2 regions of the Photobacterium sp. GB-210 genome follow, and region 1 is predicted to be linked to the other one. Evidence: predicted binding sites of a transcription regulator. Region 1 holds the regulator's gene; the other holds the start of a gene.
The links. The regulator MetJ, encoded in region 1, represses methionine synthesis genes. The targets are predictions, from matches to a motif close to TTAGACNTNTANANGTCTAA.
Positions count from the first base shown of each region.

Region 2: the regulator MetJ is predicted to act here: its motif matches at 1,919-1,938, upstream of metN (methionine ABC transporter ATP-binding protein MetN).

Region 1 is NZ_PYNU01000010.1:56,369-66,842, forward strand. Features, by position in the region: gene cytR (DNA-binding transcriptional regulator CytR) at 1-620, opposite strand, end outside; gene priA (primosomal protein N') at 805-3,006, opposite strand; gene rpmE (50S ribosomal protein L31) at 3,273-3,485, shown strand; gene C9J38_RS13085 (malic enzyme-like NAD(P)-binding protein) at 3,684-4,931, shown strand; gene metJ (met regulon transcriptional regulator MetJ) at 5,009-5,326, opposite strand; gene C9J38_RS13095 (O-succinylhomoserine (thiol)-lyase) at 5,630-6,796, shown strand; gene C9J38_RS13100 (bifunctional aspartate kinase/homoserine dehydrogenase II) at 6,796-9,210, shown strand; gene C9J38_RS13105 (PadR family transcriptional regulator) at 9,348-9,911, opposite strand; gene ppc (phosphoenolpyruvate carboxylase) at 10,321-10,474, opposite strand, start outside.
Region 2 is NZ_PYNU01000013.1:9,066-19,539, reverse strand. Features, by position in the region: gene C9J38_RS14465 (MetQ/NlpA family lipoprotein) at 1-19, opposite strand, end outside; gene C9J38_RS14460 (methionine ABC transporter permease) at 62-748, opposite strand; gene metN (methionine ABC transporter ATP-binding protein MetN) at 738-1,772, opposite strand; gene gmhB (D-glycero-beta-D-manno-heptose 1,7-bisphosphate 7-phosphatase) at 2,034-2,588, shown strand; gene C9J38_RS14445 (hypothetical protein) at 2,804-3,052, shown strand; gene C9J38_RS14440 (lipopolysaccharide assembly protein LapB) at 3,119-4,333, opposite strand; gene C9J38_RS14435 (energy transducer TonB) at 4,347-4,985, opposite strand; gene C9J38_RS14430 (biopolymer transporter ExbD) at 4,990-5,397, opposite strand; gene C9J38_RS14425 (MotA/TolQ/ExbB proton channel family protein) at 5,424-5,951, opposite strand; gene C9J38_RS14420 (MotA/TolQ/ExbB proton channel family protein) at 5,961-7,322, opposite strand; gene C9J38_RS14415 (DUF3450 domain-containing protein) at 7,322-8,089, opposite strand; gene C9J38_RS14410 (TonB-dependent receptor) at 8,193-10,474, opposite strand, start outside.

The sequences.
Region 1 (10,474 bases):
GCTTGTTGATAGCCCTGATTTCGGAACTGGGATAATGGCGCTTGGTCGGGGCCGGTAATTTGCGCAATACGCTTATGACCCATTTGTGTTAGATAATTAACTGCTTCAAATGCCGCGGTGAGATTATCAATATGGATGGTCGGCAACTCTAACTCGGGTGCGTACTCACAAGCCATCACTAAGGGGGGTAGGTTCTTCTGTTCTGGTTTACTGACATCAAAAGGTAAGTCTGTACCCAGTAATAACATACCATCAGCTTGTTTAGTAAAGACTAAATTAACAAATGAGTTTTCACGCTTTTTCTGTTGACCACTGTCGCCCAGCAATACAAGGTAACCGTACTCCATTGCAGCTTCTTCGATACCACGAATAATCTCTGTGAAGTAAGGATCACAAATATCAGGGACGATAGTTACGATCGTTTTTGACTCATTGCGACGTAAATTACGGGCAAGTGAGTTAGGTGAGTAGCCAGCTTCCATGACAGCCTGCTCAACTTTTTTACGAGTTGAAGCCGATACTTTTTCCGGGTTCATTAGCGCACGGGAAACCGTTGCAGTCGAAACTCCGGCTAGCTGGGCAACATCCTTCATTGTCGCCATATTGCTTTCCTCTTTTATCTAAATCTCTCTTATTGTGCGGCTGGTAGCTCGAGGTCAAAAGGACTGAGACGGAAACCAGCGAAGCAGTAAATGACTGATATTAGTCAATACTATTGATATTGTAGAGCGTATACACGGGATTAAACATGCCTCAAATAGCATAAATTACATTCACTATGTGAGTTTTGTCGCATTGTTGGTCTTAAGTTAAATCTTGTGGCTCTACATCAATCGACCAACGTACTTTTTTTGCTAACGGCAGTAATTGAATTGCAGGCTTGGCAATACTGAGTATCTGTTGCAAGGTTTTGCGATTAGGGGTTTGTAAAATTAATTGCCAACGATAACGTCCAGCACGACGGGCAAGAGGAGCGGGGTTTGGCCCTAATACACAGCAATCTTGATCATAAACGGGGCTGGATTCAAAAATGCCACGGATTTGCTGTAATAGTTGGCAAACAGTATCACTGTCATTCGCTTCCGCCCGTATTAAGACAAGGTGAGTATAGGGCGGTAACATAGCTTGCTGGCGTTCAACTAATGCGGTTTGTGAGAAAACGCCATAGCCTTTATGAAGCAATGATTGTAATAGTTGATGCTCTGGGTGGTGAGTTTGCAATAACACTTCGCCCGGTTTACTCGCACGTCCTGCGCGTCCTGCAACTTGAATAAACAATTGTGCTAAACGTTCGGATGCGCGGAAATCGTTACTAAACAGTGCGCTATCAACATCAATTAAGGCGACTAAAGTGACATTTGGAAAATGGTGTCCTTTTGCTAGCATTTGAGTACCAATTAAAATCTGATACTCATTATTTTTAATTGCTTCGAGATAGTTTTCTAAAGCCCCTTTACGACGCGTGCTATCGCGATCAATGCGCACCGTCTTAAATTCAGGAAATAGGGTGGCGAGTTGATTTTCTAATTGCTCTGTACCGACACCGACGGGCAATAATTGAGTCGAACCACATTGCTCACATTGCGGCATGATGGGACGCTGAGTTGCACAATGGTGACAACGCAGTTCTCCAGATTGCTGGTGTAAGGTGTAATAAGCATCACAACGATGACATTCGGCGATCCAACCACATTCATGGCACATCATCGCAGGTGAAAAACCACGACGATTAAGAAATAACATCACCTGATTACCCGCATTTAAGTGTTTACGCATCTCAGCGATAAGTGGTGCAGATAATCCAGCATCAAGATATAGACCTTTAACATCAATCACGCCATGACGCGCCAATTGGGCGTTACCCGCACGTTTAGTTAAGGTTAAATGATGATACTTACCTGTTTTCGCATTATGTAAGGTTTCTAATGCTGGTGTCGCAGAGCCTAAAATAATCGGGATGTTTTCTTTATTGGCGCGCATAACGGCAAGATCGCGAGCATGATAACGTAAGCTATCTTGTTGTTTATAAGACGCGTCATGTTCTTCATCGACAATGATGATGCCAAGGTTTGCAAAGGGGGTGAATAATGCAGATCGCGTCCCGATGATGATCCCCGCTTGATTATCTCGACCTGCAAGCCATGCAGCCATACGCTCGCTGTCGTTTAGCCCTGAGTGAACCGTTTCTAAAGGCACATTAAAACGACGGCGAAAGCGGTTAATCGTCTGAGGGGTTAAGCCAATCTCAGGTACTAAGATGAGTGCTTGTTTACCTGCGGCAAGCACCGGCTCTAGCAAGTTAAGATATACTTCTGTTTTGCCTGAGCCCGTTACCCCTTCTAAAAGATAACAGCCAAACTCAGGGTTACTATTCACGGTGGCAATTGCTAACGCTTGTTCTTCATTTAAACGTGGTTTTTCTTCAGTAACAGAAAACTGTTTCTGCCAGTTTTGGCTTTTGGGTTGTTGCTGTTGTTCAATGATCCAGCCTTTATTCGCTAACGTTTTTAAGGTCGTAGAGCTCACTTCTTCGCTCAATAGTGCATCATGACTGACAGCTCCGTTTTGTAGTAGACGCAGTATTTGGGCTTGTTTGGGCGCGCGGGTTAGGCCATTTAGCGGTTGTGATTTTCCCGCTTCTGTTAATGCCCAAAATTTCAGGGTGGTTTGTGAGGCTTCACGTCCTTTTCGCAATAATGCCGGCATTGCATTAGCCAGCGTATCGCCAAGTGGGTACTGATAATACTGACTAGCCCATTTGAGCAAATCAAATAATGGCGGCATCCACAGTGGTGCTTTATCAATGACTTTTTGAATAGCTTTTAGTTGTTCGATAGGAAACTCAGAGCTATTTGTCAGTGCGGTAACGATACCTATTAAACGTTGACGCCCGAAAGGAACCTGCACACGCCCGCCGACAATAGGTAGGTCGTTGGGTTTGATTAAATAATCAAAGGTTTTATCTAGGGGAATAGGGAGAGCGACTCGAGCGATATTCGGGATCATAATTTACTGCAGTCATTGAGCTTGTGTTGAATAATACCAGACCAAGTGATACTCGATAAGTGCTGTTAAGTCTGATAGGTGAAGAACGCGGTGTGGTACAAAGAAATTACGCGTGAAAAATCGGCATCTGTATTGATCTCCGCGGGATGATTGATTACTATACGCCGCCTGATTTGTCACATAATGTGACAAGCTATTTTTTAACGACGTGTGGTGCCCGGCTTTGGATCGGGAGAGCGACACGGCCTTTATTTTGAGGTTATCCCATGAAACAAGGTATTCATCCTGAGTACAAAGCAGTAAACGCACGTTGTTCTTGTGGCAACACTTTCGTATTTAACTCTACTATGGGTAAAGACATCAACCTTGATGTATGCGACAAGTGCCACCCATTCTACACTGGTAAGCAACGTCAAGTTAGTTCTGGCGGCCGTGTTGACAAATTCAACAAGCGTTTCGGTGCGCTTACTAGCAAGTAATTACTTGCCAGATGAATTTAGAAAAAAGGGATGCGAAAGCATCCCTTTTTTTATGTCTCAATAAAATATGTGAAGAATAACTGTTAGCTATCAGCTGGGAAATTAATACTTAATGGCATATGATTTAATAACAAATACGAATTACACATAGATGTAATTTGCCATTATAAATGTCAGCGTTGAGGCTCAAATATCACTATGACCGAAGATTTTCGTCAACAAGCTCTAGATTACCATTCCCTTCCTACTCCTGGAAAAATAGCCGTTGCACTGACAAAGCCAGCAAATACGGTTGAAGATCTTGCTTTAGCGTATAGCCCAGGTGTTGCTGAGCCCGTAAGGGAAATCGCTCAAGATCCTGATAACGTTTACAAATATACCGCAAAAGGGAATATAGTTGCGGTGATCACCAATGGCACCGCTATTTTAGGTCTTGGTAATTTAGGCCCGTTAGCTTCTAAGCCTGTTATGGAAGGGAAATCATTACTTTTTAAGCGCTTTGCAGGTATTGATTCGATTGATATTGAAGTCAAACATCGCACTATTGATGAGTTCGTTGATACTGTCGCAAATATTGCCGATACTTTTGGTGGTATTAATTTAGAAGATATTAAAGCGCCAGATTGTTTTGAGATCGAACAGCGCTTAATTGAGCGTTGTAATGTTCCGGTGTTTCACGATGATCAGCATGGTACGGCTATTGTCACCGCTGCTGGTATGCTCAATGCCATAGAGTTACAAGGCAAAGATATTAGTGAAGCGGTGATTGTGTGTTTAGGTGCGGGGGCTGCTGCTGTTGCGTGTATGGAGCTCTTGATCAAATGTGGCGCGCAACGTGAAAAAATTTACATGCTCGATCGTAAAGGCGTTATTCATACTCGCCGTGATGATATAAATGAATATAAGCAGCTATTTGCTAACAATACCGATAAGCGCACATTAGAAGATGTGATTGCGGGAGCCGATATTTTCGTTGGTGTATCAGGCCCTGATTTATTACCACCTGAAGCGCTAGCACTAATGGCTGAAAACCCTATTGTATTTGCTTGCTCTAACCCTGATCCTGAAATAAAGCCTGAATTAGCTCATCAAGTTAGAGATGATTTAATTATGGGAACGGGACGATCTGATTATCCTAACCAAGTAAATAACGTTCTGTGTTTCCCGTTTATTTTCCGCGGTGCATTGGATGTGCGTGCAAGTCAAATTAATGATGAAATGAAATTAGCAGCCGTTCATGCAATTAGAGAGTTAGCGAAAGAGCCAGTACCACAAAGTGTGCTTGAGGCTGCGGGTGTATCACAGCTTGAATTTGGCCGAGAATATATTATTCCAAAACCGATGGATCCACGTTTATTACCGCGTGTCGCAAAAGCAGTTGCACAAGCAGCCATTGATTCAGGTGTCGCGCGTATTGAGATGCCAATGGGATATATGGAAGTGTAATCGCGCTATTCTATTGATGACAAAAAATAAAAACCAGCTGTTAGGCTGGTTTTTTTGTAGACATAGTACTGCAATAATTATTCATTAATGTCTTCGTAGCTAATGCCCATTGCGTCCATTAATGCTTTTGCTTCTGCAGGTAGATCGTCTGGGCGATCTTTACGAATGTCATCATCAGTGGGAAGCGGTTGACCTGTGTAGGCATGCAGAAAGGCTTCACAAAGTAATTCACTATTTGTTGCGTGGCGAAGGTTATTCACCTGACGACGAGTACGTTCATCAGTCAGAATCTTAAGCACCTTTAATGGAATCGAAACAGTAATTTTTTTTACTTGTTCATTTTTCTTACCGTGTTCCGCGTAAGGGCTAATATATTCGCCATTCCACTTTGCCATGTTTTACCTTCTCAGCGATATTGGGTTAATAATGGTGGTAACAGGAATCAACATTTTCTGTTAGCAACGGGGATTGTAGGGCGGCGATATTACGTGAACATCGCGGTTTTGTCCCGTATTGAACAGAAAAATTACAGTAAGGTTGTTACCATTATTTTGTTATGGCTGAATTTTAGCGGGATTTACTGCCATAAGCAAAGACATATAGACGTCCAGATGTGTTGACGTCTTGTTTTGTAGTGGTTAAAGTTGTTATAAATTTATTATCTTGGGTTAAATCCTGCCCCGACAAGGAATGTTTGTATGAGTGATAAGCGACTGGCGACAATTGCAGTAAGAACCGGTATTGATGTTGACTCTCAATATAATGCTGTTGTTCCTCCTATTTATTTAACGTCGACCTATAGCTTTCCAGCTTTTGGCGAAGTACCGCAATATGATTATTCTCGTTCAGGTAACCCAACTAGAAATACGTTAGCTGACGCGCTTAGTGAGATGGAAGGCGGTGCGGGTGGTGTGGTAACCAGTTGTGGTACAGCTGCGATGAATTTATTGGTTACTGCATTATTAGGTCCTGATGATTTGATTGTTGCGCCGCATGATTGTTATGGCGGTACCTATCGATTATTTAATACTCGTGCCAATAAAGGTGACTTTAAGGTTGAGTTCGTTGACCAATCGGATCAAGAAGCACTTACAGCGGCTTTAGCGAAAAAACCTAAACTAATCTGGGTTGAAACGCCGTCTAACCCATTAGTGCGTGTGATTGATATTGCGGCGCTGTGTCAGCAAGCAAAAGCCGTGGGTTGTCTTGTTGCTGTTGATAACACTTTCTTATCGCCGCTACTACAACAGCCAATTGAATTAGGGGCTGACTTTGTTGTTCACTCAACAACCAAGTACCTCAATGGTCATTCAGATGTGGTGGGTGGGGTGCTGATTTCTAAAGATGCGGAAATGGCAGAAACCATTGCGTGGTGGGCAAACTGTATTGGTGCTACTGGCGCACCATTTGATGCTTATCTAACTTTGCGAGGTCTACGTACCTTATCACCACGTATGAGAATGCATGAAGAGAATGGTGTAGCAGTACTTGATTATCTTCAGCAACAGGCGATGGTGGGTACTATTTATCATCCAAGTCTGCCATCACATCCTGGTCATGAGATTGCCAAGCGCCAGCAAAAAGGGTTTGGCTCTATGATGAGTTTTGAATTTGCGGGTGATCAAACCCAACTTGAAGTGTTTGTAAAAGAGTTAAAGCTGTTTTCACTAGCAGAATCATTAGGTGGCACTGAAAGCTTAATTGCGCATCCATCAAGTATGACTCACCGTGCGATGTCAGATGAAGCACAGGCAGAAGCGGGGATCACCACCTCATTATTACGTCTTTCGGTTGGTCTTGAAGACCCTAGTGATTTAATAGAAGATCTTGATCAAGCCTTTAAACTCGCGGCGGAGGCTCACTAATGACAAAAGCATTACGCCAATTACATAAATTTGGCGGTAGTAGCTTAGCTGATCCTGAGTGCTATCGCCGAGTAGCGGATATTCTGGCGGAGTATTCAAACAATGAAGATTTAATTGTTGTGTCAGCCGCGGGAAAGACAACAAACCAACTTATATTATGGTTAGCGCAATTAGAAAAAGATGGTCGTCAAGCCCATGAAACCTTGTTATCTGTCCGCAGTTATCAGCAACAATTAATTGAGTCTTTGCTTTATTCGCCGACAGCAGAACGTTTGATTGAATTACTACATGATGATTTATCAACCATTGCTCGTTATGGTGAAAGCCCTATTAGCCCAGCACTTCGAGGCACCATTCAAGGGTATGGTGAAGTATGGTCTGCGCGATTATTAGCGGCATTACTGTGCCAGCGTGACTTACCCGCCACAGATTTGGATTCTCGGTTATTTTTACGTGCCGAACATGCCGCACAGCCAGAAGTCGATAGCCGATCGTCGAAGCCATTATTACAACAGCAGTTTGCACAACATAGCCATCACCGCTTAGTGATCACAGGCTTTATGGCTCAAAATGAGCAAGGGGAAACCGTTTTACTTGGCCGTAATGGTTCAGATTATTCTGCGACAATCATTGGTGCATTAGCAGATGTTTCTCGAGTCACGATTTGGAGTGATGTGGCTGGAGTCTATAGTGCTGATCCACGTAAAGTTAGCGATGCCTGTTTATTACCGTTATTACGATTAGATGAAGCCAATGAGCTTGCTCGTCTTGCTGCCCCTGTTTTGCATAGCCGTACATTACAACCTGTGGCACAAAGTGCGATAGATTTAACATTGCGTTGTAGTCATCAACCTGAATCAGGTTCTACGCGAGTAGAGCGTGTTCTGGCATCGGGTCGAGGGGCAAAAATTGTCTCTTCGCTTGATGATGTGTGTTTGATTGAAGTTGATGTACCACGAGGTATGGATGTTCAACATGTACGCGAAGACGTTGAGCGTTTATTGTCGCGCCATCAATTAGCACCTTTAGCGCAAAGCCTAGAGCAGAGTAAAGGCCGTATTATGTTGGCTTATACTCGAGAGGTAGTGAATGACGTATTAAATTTACTGCAAGATAGCGGAACACCTGCCGAATTACGGTTGCGAGAAGGCTTCTCAATGGTTGCTGCTGTGGGCGCTGGGGTGATCAATAACCCTATCCACTGTCATGGCTTTTATCAGCAGTTAAAAGGCTTACCGGTTGAGTTTATGACAGAAGCGGATTCGGGATTAAGTTTGGTTGCTGTATTGCGCCATGTCGAAACTGAAAGCTTGGTTAGTGATATTCACCAAGCGCTCTTTCAAGCTCAAAAACGAGTAGGGCTAGTACTTTGTGGTAAAGGCAATATTGGCACCCGTTGGCTTGAATTATTCGACCGAGAGAAATCAGCGTTAGAAAAACGTCATGGTTTAAGTTTTACTTTAATAGGGGTACTCGATAGTCGTCGTTGTTGGATGAACTTTACAGGTATCGATCCTTCGCTAGCACTGACACAATTTGAACAAGAAGCCATAGAGTATCAAGAGGGTGCGCTTTTCTCTCATCTTGCGAGTGCTGATTATGACGATGTGATTGTGCTTGATGTCACTGCAAGTTCCGAGCTGTCAAAGCGTTATGCAGAAATAGCAGAACACGGTTTGCACTTAATTTCAGCCAATAAAGTGGCGGGTTCCGCGAGCAGTAAAGATTATCATGCGGTGATTGATGCGTTTGCGAAAAGTAGCCGTCATTGGTTGTATAACGCGACGGTTGGTGCTGGGCTTCCGGTGAATCATACTGTCCGTGATTTACGAGAGAGTGGCGATCAGATCATCGCTGTTTCTGGTATTTTCTCAGGCACCTTGTCTTGGTTGTTCCAACAGTATGATGGCAGCGTGCCATTTTCTGAGTTAGTAGAACAAGCGTGGCAACAAGGACTCACTGAACCTGATCCTCGCCATGATTTAGATGGCAGTGATGTGATGCGTAAGCTCGTGATATTAGCCCGTGAATCAGGCCTAGAAATTGAGCCTGAACAGGTTAAAGTTGAAAGCTTAGTCCCAAGCGAACTTGCAGCATTATCTGTTGAGCAGTTTTTTGAACAAACTCAAGTGCTCGATGAGATTTTAGCCGAGCGATTAGAAAGTGCGCGAGAGGAAGACAAAGTGCTGCGTTATGTAGCTCGTTTAGATCGCCATGGCAACGCTTATGTTGGTGTTGAAGCTTTACCCCAAGAGCACGCGCTAGCTAATTTGCTTCCGTGCGATAATATCTTTGCCATTGAAAGCCATTGGTACCGTGATAATCCGTTAGTGATTCGAGGACCTGGAGCGGGGCGTGATGTAACTGCTGGTGCATTATTATCAGATATAAATCGTCTGGCCTGTTTACTGTAACGGTTTGATAAAATTTTAAAGCCCGCTTATTGTTAGCGGGCTTTTTATATTTAAAAGCAGCGTTGCGACTGGTTTCTGTCGTAAAAAATAAACCGCAGTAAACTGCGGTTTATTTATTTTATGAGAGAGATAAAGAACTACAGCGCAACAGGGCTGCCGTTACTGTCCATATCTTTTAGCTCAATAAGCACTTCTTCAGCCCAGTCAATCCAAGCTTGGCGGTTATGTAAACCACGACGAAGTGTTAAACGATCTAAGCGTTGTTGGCGGTCCATTGACTTATAATCGCTGAAATGAATTTTTTCTAGCTCTTTGTAATGGCCGATCAGTGTTTGAGATTCATCGATCAATGCAGCAAGTTGCTTTTGCATTGGCTCTGAATTGTGAACACCACAAACTAACAGCTTTGCTGAGAACTCATCGCGAGTTGTGGGATTACGTGCAGGTTCTTCAAACCAATTAAAGAGTGCTTGGCGACCGGCATCTGTAATGGCATAGACTTTACGATCAGGTTTACCCTCTTGAGGCTCAAGTCGACATGTTACTTGATCATTAGTCGCCATCTTATTCAGTTCACGATACACCTGTTGGTGACTCGCTTTCCAAAAATAGCCAATACTATGAGAAAACTCTTTAGTTATATCATAACCCGTTGCTTCTCTGTTGCTCAGCACGGTTAAAATTACGTGTGGTAGTGACATCTCTTCTATCCGTTAAATACGTCAAATAAAAATAACAACTGAACTAGATTACATACGCTTCGTAATGGCGTTTTTTATTTATAATCTTAATATCTTATAGTTCGGTTGAGACCGCATACAATATCATTAATTTGCTTAATATCGATACATCAAGATGAAATATCTGATGTACGGGCTTGCAAATTTATTATCTTGTGACCTTACTTCGATAGCGAAAAATCACTCGCACCATTAAAGGCTTAAACAATCTTATACATCATTGCTCATATCGAAGTTATAACTATCATAGCTCTGTTAAGAAACTTTATGCTGTATCAATATTGAGACAAAAAAGATTTTTCTTAACATATCGATAAATAACGGGAAAAAAAAGGGTCATCAAATGACCCTTATTAATTATTGCAATTTGCTATCCAGTATTTCGCATACCTGTTGCAATACCAGCAATAGTAACCATTAAGGCTTCTTCAAGTGCAGGAGGCAACTCTTCCTGTTGTCGAGTTCGATATAACAGTTCTGCTTGTAGCATATTAAGAGGCTCAACATAAATGTTGCGTAATCGA
Region 2 (10,474 bases), on a different contig from region 1:
GTTTTAGATTAAACGCCATACAACTTCTCCTTAAAATGGGGTTTTCCTTAAAGTGTTTTGATTATCGATGATCAACACGTTTTACGAGGTAATCACCGACAGATTGAATAATTTGGACCAGTACTATTAGAACGACGACTGTGATAGCCATGACGGTGCCATCGAAACGTTGGTAGCCATAACGAATACCGACATCACCTAAACCGCCACCGCCAACCGTACCCGCCATCGCGGAATAACTGACTAAGGTAACAAGGGTGATCGTTACCGCATTGATGATGCCTGGTAATGCTTCTGGTAATAGCACTTTCTTAATGATCTGTAGTGGTGTTGCTCCCATAGATTGTGCTGCTTCCACAAGGCCTGATGGAATTTCTAACAATGCCCCTTCAACTAAACGAGCAATAAAAGGAATTGCTCCTACAGCAAGAGGAACTATCGCCGCAGCAGTACCAATTGAGCTACCTACGACAAATCGGGTAAATGGAATGATCGCAACCAGCAGAATAATAAAAGGAATAGAGCGGCCAATATTAACGATAATGCCAAGGATGTTATTAACAACGGTATTTTCTAATAAGCCATTTTTCTTCGTTAAGTGAAGGGTGACACCCAAAGGAATACCAATAACAAAACCAATTAGCCCTGATACAAACACCATGGTTAGTGTTTGTCCTAATGCTTCAATCAGTAAATCAATCAGGCGGGTATTTTGTTGCCACCACAGGGTTAAATCATTAAGCGACATAGCCAAGCACCTCAACATTTACTTTATTTTGACGTAGAAAATTGACCGCATTCTCAACAGAGTCTTGATCACCAAAAAACTCTGCTAACATCAGTCCAAATTTTACTCCTCCCGCATAATCCATATCCGAGCTGAGAATACTGATATCTAAACCAAACTTACGTGTTACTTGGCTGATCAGTGGCGCATCAACAGAAGCACCGGTGAACTCTAAACGAATAAGAGGGTATGAGTTTTCAACTTGTGCTGGCGTCATACGAGCTTGGTAATCAGCTGGAATCGACAAATCCAATGTTGAACGAATAAAGTCTTTGGCTAATTCGGTGTTGGGGTGTGAGAAAATATCACCGACTGATCCCTGTTCAACTAATTTACCGTCACCAATAATTGCGACCTCACTACAGATACGCTTCACGACATCCATTTCATGGGTAATAAGCAAAATAGTTAGGTTTAGCTTTCGGTTAATTTCTTGCAGTAGCTCCAGAATCGAATGCGTGGTGGCAGGATCTAATGCACTGGTGGCTTCATCACAGAGTAACACTTTGGGATCAGAGGCTAACGCACGAGCAATCGCGACACGTTGCTTTTGTCCACCACTTAAATTTGCTGGGTAGCTTTGGTGTTTATCTTCAAGACCGACTAAAGCCAGTAACTCTGTCACTTTTGTTTTTATTATCGCTTTATTGGTATTGGCTAATTCAAGAGGCAAAGCAACATTATCAAAAACTGTGCGAGATGAAAGGAGATTAAAATGTTGGAAAATCATGCCTATTTTACGACGAGCCAAAGTGAGTTTTTGGTTCGATAGAGTAGTAAGATCGATACCATCGACAATCACTTGACCATTAGAAGGGCGCTCTAACAAATTAACACAACGAATGAGGGTACTTTTCCCTGCACCGGATGAGCCAATAACCCCAAAGATAGTACCTTGCTTAATTGTAAGGTTTATATCGCTTAATGCGTTTATAGCCTTATCGCCTTGATAGAAGACTTTATTGAGTTGCTTTATTTCTATCATTGAACGTCCTGCTCCTAGATAAAACTATTGTATGATCTTGAAAAACTATTGTATAAATTTATGGTTATTTGTTTTATTAGGGTTAAATAAGTAATCAACCTGAAATTATGATGCTATGTTCTATTATAAAAGCTGTCAATAGCTATTTTTACATCTAGACGTCCAAACGGCTATGTTGTGAGCGTTAATCAATAACGAGTACTCTTCATTATTAACTCGTGCCATAATCTAAAAAATTTATGATTTAAGAGGGCTATCCTTTTGGCCAAACCTGCAGTCTTTATTGACCGTGATGGCGTGATTAATGTTGATCACGGCTATGTCCATACCGTTGATGATTTCGAATACATTGACGGGGTATTTGAAGCATGTAAAAAATTCAAAGAAATGGGTTATCTACTCGTATTGGTGACTAACCAATCAGGTATCGCTCGCGGTATGTTTAGTGAAGATGAATTTACTTCATTAACAGAGTGGATGGACTGGAATTTTGTTGATAATGGCGTTGAGTTTGATGGTATTTACTACTGCCCGCACCATGCAACAAAAGGGCAGGGTGATTACTTGCAAGATTGTGATTGCCGTAAACCCAAACCAGGTATGTTTATTTCAGCTCGCGATTTCTTGAAAATCGATATGTCGCAATCTGTGATGATTGGTGATAAAGCGGATGACATGAAAGCAGCCACAGCTGCTGATGTTGCTTTAAAAGTGCTCGTACGTACAGGTAAGCCGATCACGGATGAAGGTGAAGCGTTAGCAAACGTGGTGTTAGACAGTATTGCTGATGTACCAGAGTGGTTAGCTATTCAATAGAAATGAGTGCTTATATAAAGGTCGTTATTAAACGGCCTTTTTTGTCTCTATAACTGGTCGTTTTAACGAAAAGTTAACGATTTAGCTTAGTGAGTTAGACTAACTGAGCCCGTTTTTTGTCAAAAACATTAGAAATAATAACATTTTTAAGATTGGTACAATTTCTGCAGATTACAGAATGAATTGATTAATAATGCTCTTAGGGGGATTTATTCATGATGTGGCGTGTACTTATTAATGCTATAAAAACGGCTGTAATTTCAATAAGTGTTGTGAGCTCGTTTAGTACTAATGCGAATGAACCAGATGAAAGTGGTGATTGGTATCTCTCTCAATTTCATCAAATTGCAGATCAGCAAGTAAATGTCGTTGCTGTCATTGAGCAAGAAAATGCTAAGACGTTGAAACAAACATTATCAGACACACAAAATGCGGTGCTTAACGAGATAAAAAAGGGGAAGTAATAAATACTTCCCCAAACAGTGTGACTGACTCACACAAGATCACGACAGTGAAAGGTGATGGTACCTTTAGCTTTGGTCTTCTAAAAATGCAATCCATGGCTCAGCACTGCTTTTCATCGAAGATGACTGCGCAGCTGTTTTCATCGCCTTTAAAGCATTTTGATGCTGATCTAATTCAAAGTAAGCCATGCCCCTAAGGTAAGCGAGTTCAGCCTTTTCATCGCGTTTAGCGTTGGATGAACTGTTAGCAAAAGCAGTTGCTTGCTTAAATTGCTTATCCTGTATCATTAATTTAACGATACGGATTTGTTGTTTACCTGAAGGTGCAATTTTAAAAGCTTGCTTATAGGTACTGATGGCTTCATCTAGCTCTTTTGCCTGATGATAAAAACTGGCTTGCTTCTCAATATTTGCATGAGTACGAGCAATGTTATTATTTGCCATTTCTTGCGCCATTATCTTCGCTGCTCTGTGGGGAATACCTTGGTATGCCATAAAGTTTACTAAGCGAAGGTGTTCTTTTTCTCCCTCTAACAAACCTAATTTGTAAGCAGCTTCAAGAGTCGCTAGCGCATTTTTATTCTGGTTGAGCTCCATATAAACCCCAGATAGTTGCATCCAATAACGTTTTTTCTTTGGATACTTATTCGTTAAGGTTTTCAGGACACTCGCAACACTTTTGTATTGCTTTAATTCGTAATGGGATGAAACTAGCAATAAGTACCACGATTCATTCGGCGATTTCGTCATTGAGATCGCTTTTTTTGTAGGTGCAATTGCGTTTCTATAATTTCCCATTTGAACATAAGCACTTGCCAGTGTGATGTAAGCATGCGCGGGTGGTTTTTCTTTGGTCGTTTTAGCAACTTTAAACCATGTATTCATGGTGTTGACCGAGTTTTTGTATTGCTCTTCTGCTAAATATAACTGTGCCAAGCTATAACGAACTTGTTGTGCCACCGGTACTGGTAGCGCATCCATTTTCAATGCGTCAGCAAAATATTTGGCAGCCTTCGGGTAATTATCTTTTAAAGAGTAAAGAAACCCCATTTGTTGCAATAACACGGCACGGTCATACTTCTTCTTATTTGAACTACTTAACGATTTATTTAGTTTGCTAATGGCCTCGTTGTACTTTTCCTCTGCAATGAGTTCTTGAACTTTGTTCACAGTACGAAAAGTACGATCTGAAAGTTGCGGGTTCTCATTGGCTACTGCGGGTGCAGAGAGCACACCCGCAGCAAGCGTGAGAGAAGCCAGCATGTGTTTTATTGATTTCATCATGTTTGACTCCTTAATTGGTTGAGAACTCGATCTCTTGAGACATCTTCGCACTCGCTGGTTTACCATCAACCATTTTGGGCTTAAAGGTCCATTTAGAAACAGTTTTTTTCGCAGCTTTGCCTAAGCCAAGCTTACGAGGTGTTTCTTTGAGAACTTTTACGTTTTCAACCGCGCCGCGCTCATTAACCACAAACTCGAGTAACACGACCCCTTTTTCAAGCCCTGAACGTGCAGCCTTTCGAGGCATTTGAGGCTGAAATGTTGCTAGTGGAATTGGACCATTGTTACCACCAACCGCTTGTGCACCACCGCCTTGAGAATAATGCCCTAGCACGGAACCACCAGTTACATTAACGGGTAAATTTAACTGTGGCGTGTCCATTGGCATTTGTTCCATCACCGGTTTTACCGTTGCCGTTACCTTCATTTCTGGTGGCGGTGGCGGGCGTTTTGGTGGTGGCGGAGGTTTTGGCAATTCGCGTTTCTTCTCCTGTATTTTTTCATTTTGTTTAACGTGGATGAAGTCAACCATACGAAGATCTTCATCCGACGTCAGCTCGTGGCGCTCTTTATTTACTAGCTTGTCCATCCCCCAGAACAACCCGAGGGAGACAACGAGCGCCAGTGCAATAGAGACCAAATACCGCATAGGCTTAATCCTTATTGGTTGCGGCAATGGAGATATTTTCAACACCTGCCATTTTTATTTGATCCATGACTTTTACAACCACGCCAGCATTGGCTTCTTGATCGGCTTGAATGACTACCGCTCCATCAGGGCTTTCAGCACGTAGACGTTCAATATTGGCTCGCACTGCATCAACTTCAATACGGCGTTTATCGACCCAAACATCACCTGCGGCACCAACGGCAACCATGATGTTACCTTTCTTAACCACTTGCGCGGAATTTGCACTTGGTCGACTGACTTCGATACCCGCTTCTTTTACAAACGATGTTGTAACGATAAAGAAAATCAACATGATAAATACGATGTCGAGCATGGGTGTCATATCGATAGCTGCTTCATCGCTGCTATCACTGCTATAGCGTCTTTTCATGACCTATACCTCTCAATCCTTTGAATTTAGGCAATATGCTTAAGTTGGTCTTCTAGCTTCTGTGTCGTCATTTTTGCTTGATGATCAAGGCGGGTACTAAAAAATAGTCCAGATAACGATGCCACCATGCCAGCAAGTGTTGGGATTGTTGCTTTTGAAATACCCGATGCCATAGCACGAGGACTCCCGGTTCCAACGACGGCCAAAATATCAAAAACTTGGATCATACCAACTACCGTCCCGAGTAAACCGAGTAGTGGGCAGAGTGCTATCAATACTTTGATAACGGGTAAGCCACGTTTATTTTCAATATCTTGTTTCGATATAATTTCTTGACGAATAGCTTTTGCATTCCAACTGTTGTGATCTTTTCTTGTCATCCAATTGTTAAGTGCACTTTTCGCGGCTTTGGGTGCAACAGCGATGAAGTAAAACCAACGTTCAAGGAGAACAATCCAAAGCATAAAACTGAGTATAAAGATGGCGATGAGGACATCACCACCCATACCTAGAAAGCGTCTTATTGACTCCAGTTCTTCAATTAACCACCACATAACGCCTCCTTAATCTTGGGCTTTGTGTAGCTTTTCCTGGTAACGAGCGATAAAGCCTGCACTCTGCTCTTCAAGTGTTTGGATCAAGCGACGGCTCTTACTGTGTACCAAGGTGTATAGGAACAGGAGTGGGATTGCGACAACCAGACCTAACATTGTGGTTACTAGGGCTTCAGAAATACCGCCAGCCATCAGTTTTGGATCGCCTGTACCAAATAGCGTGATAGCTTGGAAAGTACCAATCATACCCATTACGGTACCCAGTAGGCCAAGTAGTGGGGCGACAGAGGCGAACAATTTAATTGAGCCAACAAAGCGTTCGATACGAGGTGCGTTTCGTAGAATGATTTCATCCAACTTGGCTTCAAGATCTTCAAGGTTGTCACCTTTGTGATCTTGGTAGGCTTCAATCACCTCACCTAATGGGTTATTTTTCAGCGGCGTGTCTGATTTTTCTTGTTTACGCATTTTGTTGCCAATAATCAGTAGTCGTAGGTAACAAACTAGCGCAATTAATGCACCAATCGCACCCATACCAAGGATGACATAACCAACAATTCCACCTTGCTCTACTCGTTCTTTAACAGTTGGGCTTTGTACCAGTAGTGAAAGAATGACACCACGAGATGGGTCAATGAAAAGTGGTTGGTAAGTGTCTTTATTGGCCTCGAAACCTGATACTAATGTCGTAATATTGTTAGCAGGTTGGCGCGATAGCTCTTCAAATTTCTGTGTTTCAGGTACGTATGTAACATACTTACCGTCAGCAATAGCATTGAACTCACCAAGCAGTGTTACGTCAGTCGTTGCTTCTTTACCTTCGCCATACACTACGGTTGCCGGTGTCGTAGACGTTTCGCCTGATACAATGATTTGCTGTAAAATAGTGTGCCAAAAAGACTCTAGCTCTTCAGTTGAAGGTAGCTCTTTACTCTCAGCTAATTTTGTCAGTAAAGCATCGCGCTCAGGAAACTGAACTGCATTTTGTGACGCGTGAAAGAGTCCTTTAAATTCACCCGCATATTGGCGAACAACACCAAACATTTCACCTAAGGTACCAGAGCGCACGCGCAGGGTTTCTGTTAACTCTGTTAATTGTTTGTCGTTGTCATCAAAAGTGGCTTTTAATTGATCACCTTGCTCGGTTGCTGCTTGTAATTTTGCTTTTGCTTGTTGTAATAATGCGGCCTGTTTATTTTTATCTGAAAGAAACTCAGCTTCACGGGCTTTGTTTTCTTTTGACTCAACAATACTTTCAGACTTAACACTTTTTAGAAGCTCATTAAGATTTTTAGGTGCTTCAGCTTGTGCGCTTGAGACCATAAAAAGGCTGGCGAGTAAAACTGCTGCTAATGATTTGAATCCTTTCATTATTTATCCTCCCCAGTGAATACAGGTAGCTTAATCAGTGCTGGTGGTGCTTGTTTCTTAGCAATTCGAATACCTTGTTGAACAGCAATGCGGTAACTCTCTGGCAGAGTTTCCCATTTGCCCGATTGTTGATTCCACATCCCTGTTTCTCCACCATCTGGTGATTGATAAAGAAGGGCGGTACGACCGATGCGTAAAAAGTCATAAGTAACGGTTTCACCATCGCGATCTAAGCTTGCTTTGTAAGACTCAATCGAGCGCGAGAAGCCTTCTTCAATTTGGTATGCTTCCATCACTTTACGGAACTTTTCAGATGTAGTGACATCTGCGCGGTCCATCATTCGCTTCAATTCATTAATGCGTTTTTCACGGTTTTCTTGCTGGAATGGAAGGTCTAGAGCGATAAATTCATCGAGAGCCGTCACCATTTTTAGCGTCAACGGCACAACCTCTGTTGCTGTTTGATCTATCTGAGCAATTTGATTGTTGAGTGAATTAAGCTCTTCTTGTTGAGATAGCACCATGCGTTCAATTTGCTTGTTATAGACCGTCATACTGTCAATTTGACGAAGCAGGCCTTTGTATTCGGCTAACATCGCATCTGCACTATCAGCATATTTATCGATTTTATTTTGCGAGACTTGGGCTGATTTATCGGCTTTCGCTTGAGCTGAAATAACAGCATCTGCATTTGATGCCAAAGTTGCACCACTAAAAGTGAGCAAGGCTGCGGTGATGGCATTCACACCGAATGTTTTTAATTTCATTGATACATCCTTGTTTGTGTGGCTTGTCAGTCAGGGGGAAGGCCGGCACGATATATCGTGCCGGAAATTTATAATTTATTAGTAACTTAATCAGTTAGTTACTTTAAAATTTGAAGTTTAGGTTAGCGTAGAAGTATCGACCGCCAACATCATAGGTTGTTGTATCTGTGTTAGCAGAGATGGTATCTAGAATGAGTGGTGGCTCTTTATCAAATAAGTTATTCACACCACCAGATAGCGTAATACCATTATCAAAGGCATATGCAGCGCTTATATCGTGGTAAACAACGGTTGGAACGCTAAAGTCATATGTTTCTTTATCAGTACCTGGTAGTTCGTAATCAACACCATCAATCAGACGCGTCGTCCAGTTAGCACGCCATGCATCTTGTGCTAGACCAACATTTAGTGTTGAACGGAATTTTGAGAATAGACCTATCGAATCACTGATGAATTTACCGTTGTAATCTTCAACTGTGCCATCAGACTGAGTCAGTTCGTAGTTTAAAACGTATGTATTTTCCCAGTTTAGACTCAGTACCATAGGGTCAAAGTCATAGGCGTAACGGACATTTACATCTAGACCGTCAGTTTTCAAATTACCGACGTTAGTTAAACGCGCATCGATAGCTTTAATATCACCATTAGCAAAACGAGTGATCTTGTCACAGTACTTTCCTGACGTTGCACACTCATCAAGCATTAATTGAGGATCGATATTATCGATTAAGTTTTCTAACTCAATTTGCCAGTAGTCGACAGTGGTTGATAGTCCATCAACAAATGATGGTGAATACACTAAACCAAGAGAAGCTGTGTGGCCCTCTTCTGGTTTAAGCTCTTCATTAGAACCATAGAATACAGGGAACTGAGATCGTCCACTTGAGTCTTGACCGGTAGGATCCGTTAAGACATCCGCACTTTCTGCTGAACCACCATAAAGTTCAGCGATTGACGGTGCTTTAAATACTTCACTGTACGTGCCTCGGAACAGGACATCTTCAACTGGCTGGTACAAGAAGCTATAACCCATCGTTGTTTCCCCACCAAACGATGAGTACTTATCATGTCGAGCCGATACTTTTGCTTCAAGGTAATCAGCTAATGTGACATCTGAAAGGATAGGGATCAGTAATTCACCGTAGAAAGAGTCGACACTGTATGAACCTTCAGTTGGCGATTCTGCGTTACCACTAGCATTACCAAGCACGACCAATGCATCTGGTTGAGAGCCACCTTTTTCAGTACGCGTTTGATAACCTGCCGCAAAGGCGACGGTACCCATTTCGTGTTCAAAAAGATCGCCAGTAACATTAAAGTCGAAAATTTGTTGCTGGTTATACCCTGAATCTTGGCGAGTGAATGTCGCATAGTCTAAAGCGGCTTGGCTAACTTCACCGAATACATTCATCGGTACACAGCCGGCAATAACAGTGCCATCGCTGTCTAAACATTGACCGTTTGCTGATGCGCCGACAGCGTTAGAAACGCGATCTTTCATGAATACGTTGCTTTCAAGCTGGTTAGTTTTGGTTTTACCCCAGTTAAAGCTAGTATCCCACATCCAACCGTTAGAAAATTCACCGTCTAAAGCGAATACAAAGCGCGCTGTATCTGATTCAAATGAGCGATTTCGACCACCGGTTTCAACCATACGTCGACGCCAGTCAGTAATATCAGCACCTGTTGGATTAAACTCATTGTCAGCAGAGATTGGGCCATACCCTTGGAATGCACCAAAAATAGGTTCAGCAGCAAGAAGGTAGTTTGACTTTGAATTTGAATAAAGCGCTTCAAAACTTGCCGTCACTGGACCTAAAATGTCATTTTCAGCAACCAAGTAATTTCCTTGTGTTGCTAGGTACATACGTTCCGATGGGCGTTTTAAGTAGTTATCTGGCGCGTAGTTGTATAAATCATCGGGTGCAGAAAAATCACGCAGCGAACTGCCACCTTCTGGACCAAATGTTTTTCCATCGTAGTAACCCCATGGTGTAGCAGAACTACCACCTACGTATGTACCACCTAGACCGTCATGCATGATGTCTGTATTAGAAAACCCTCGGTCACCCGCCATGATTTTCTTTTCTTCAGAGTAGCCAGCAGAGAAAGTGATATTACCGCGATCACTTGAAGAACCTGCAAGTAAACTAACATCAGTGACTTGACCATCACCTTTTGAGGTTGCCCCTTGCTTTACATTAACTTCAAAGCCTTCGTAGTCTTGCTTAGTGATAATGTTAACAACACCAGCAACAGCATCAGAACCGTAAACAGACGATGCACCATTTTTTAGCACTTCGATACGTTCAACCATCGCGGTTGGGATCATATTAAGGTCAACAGAAGCATTTGCACCTGTACCACCATTTACCATACGACGAC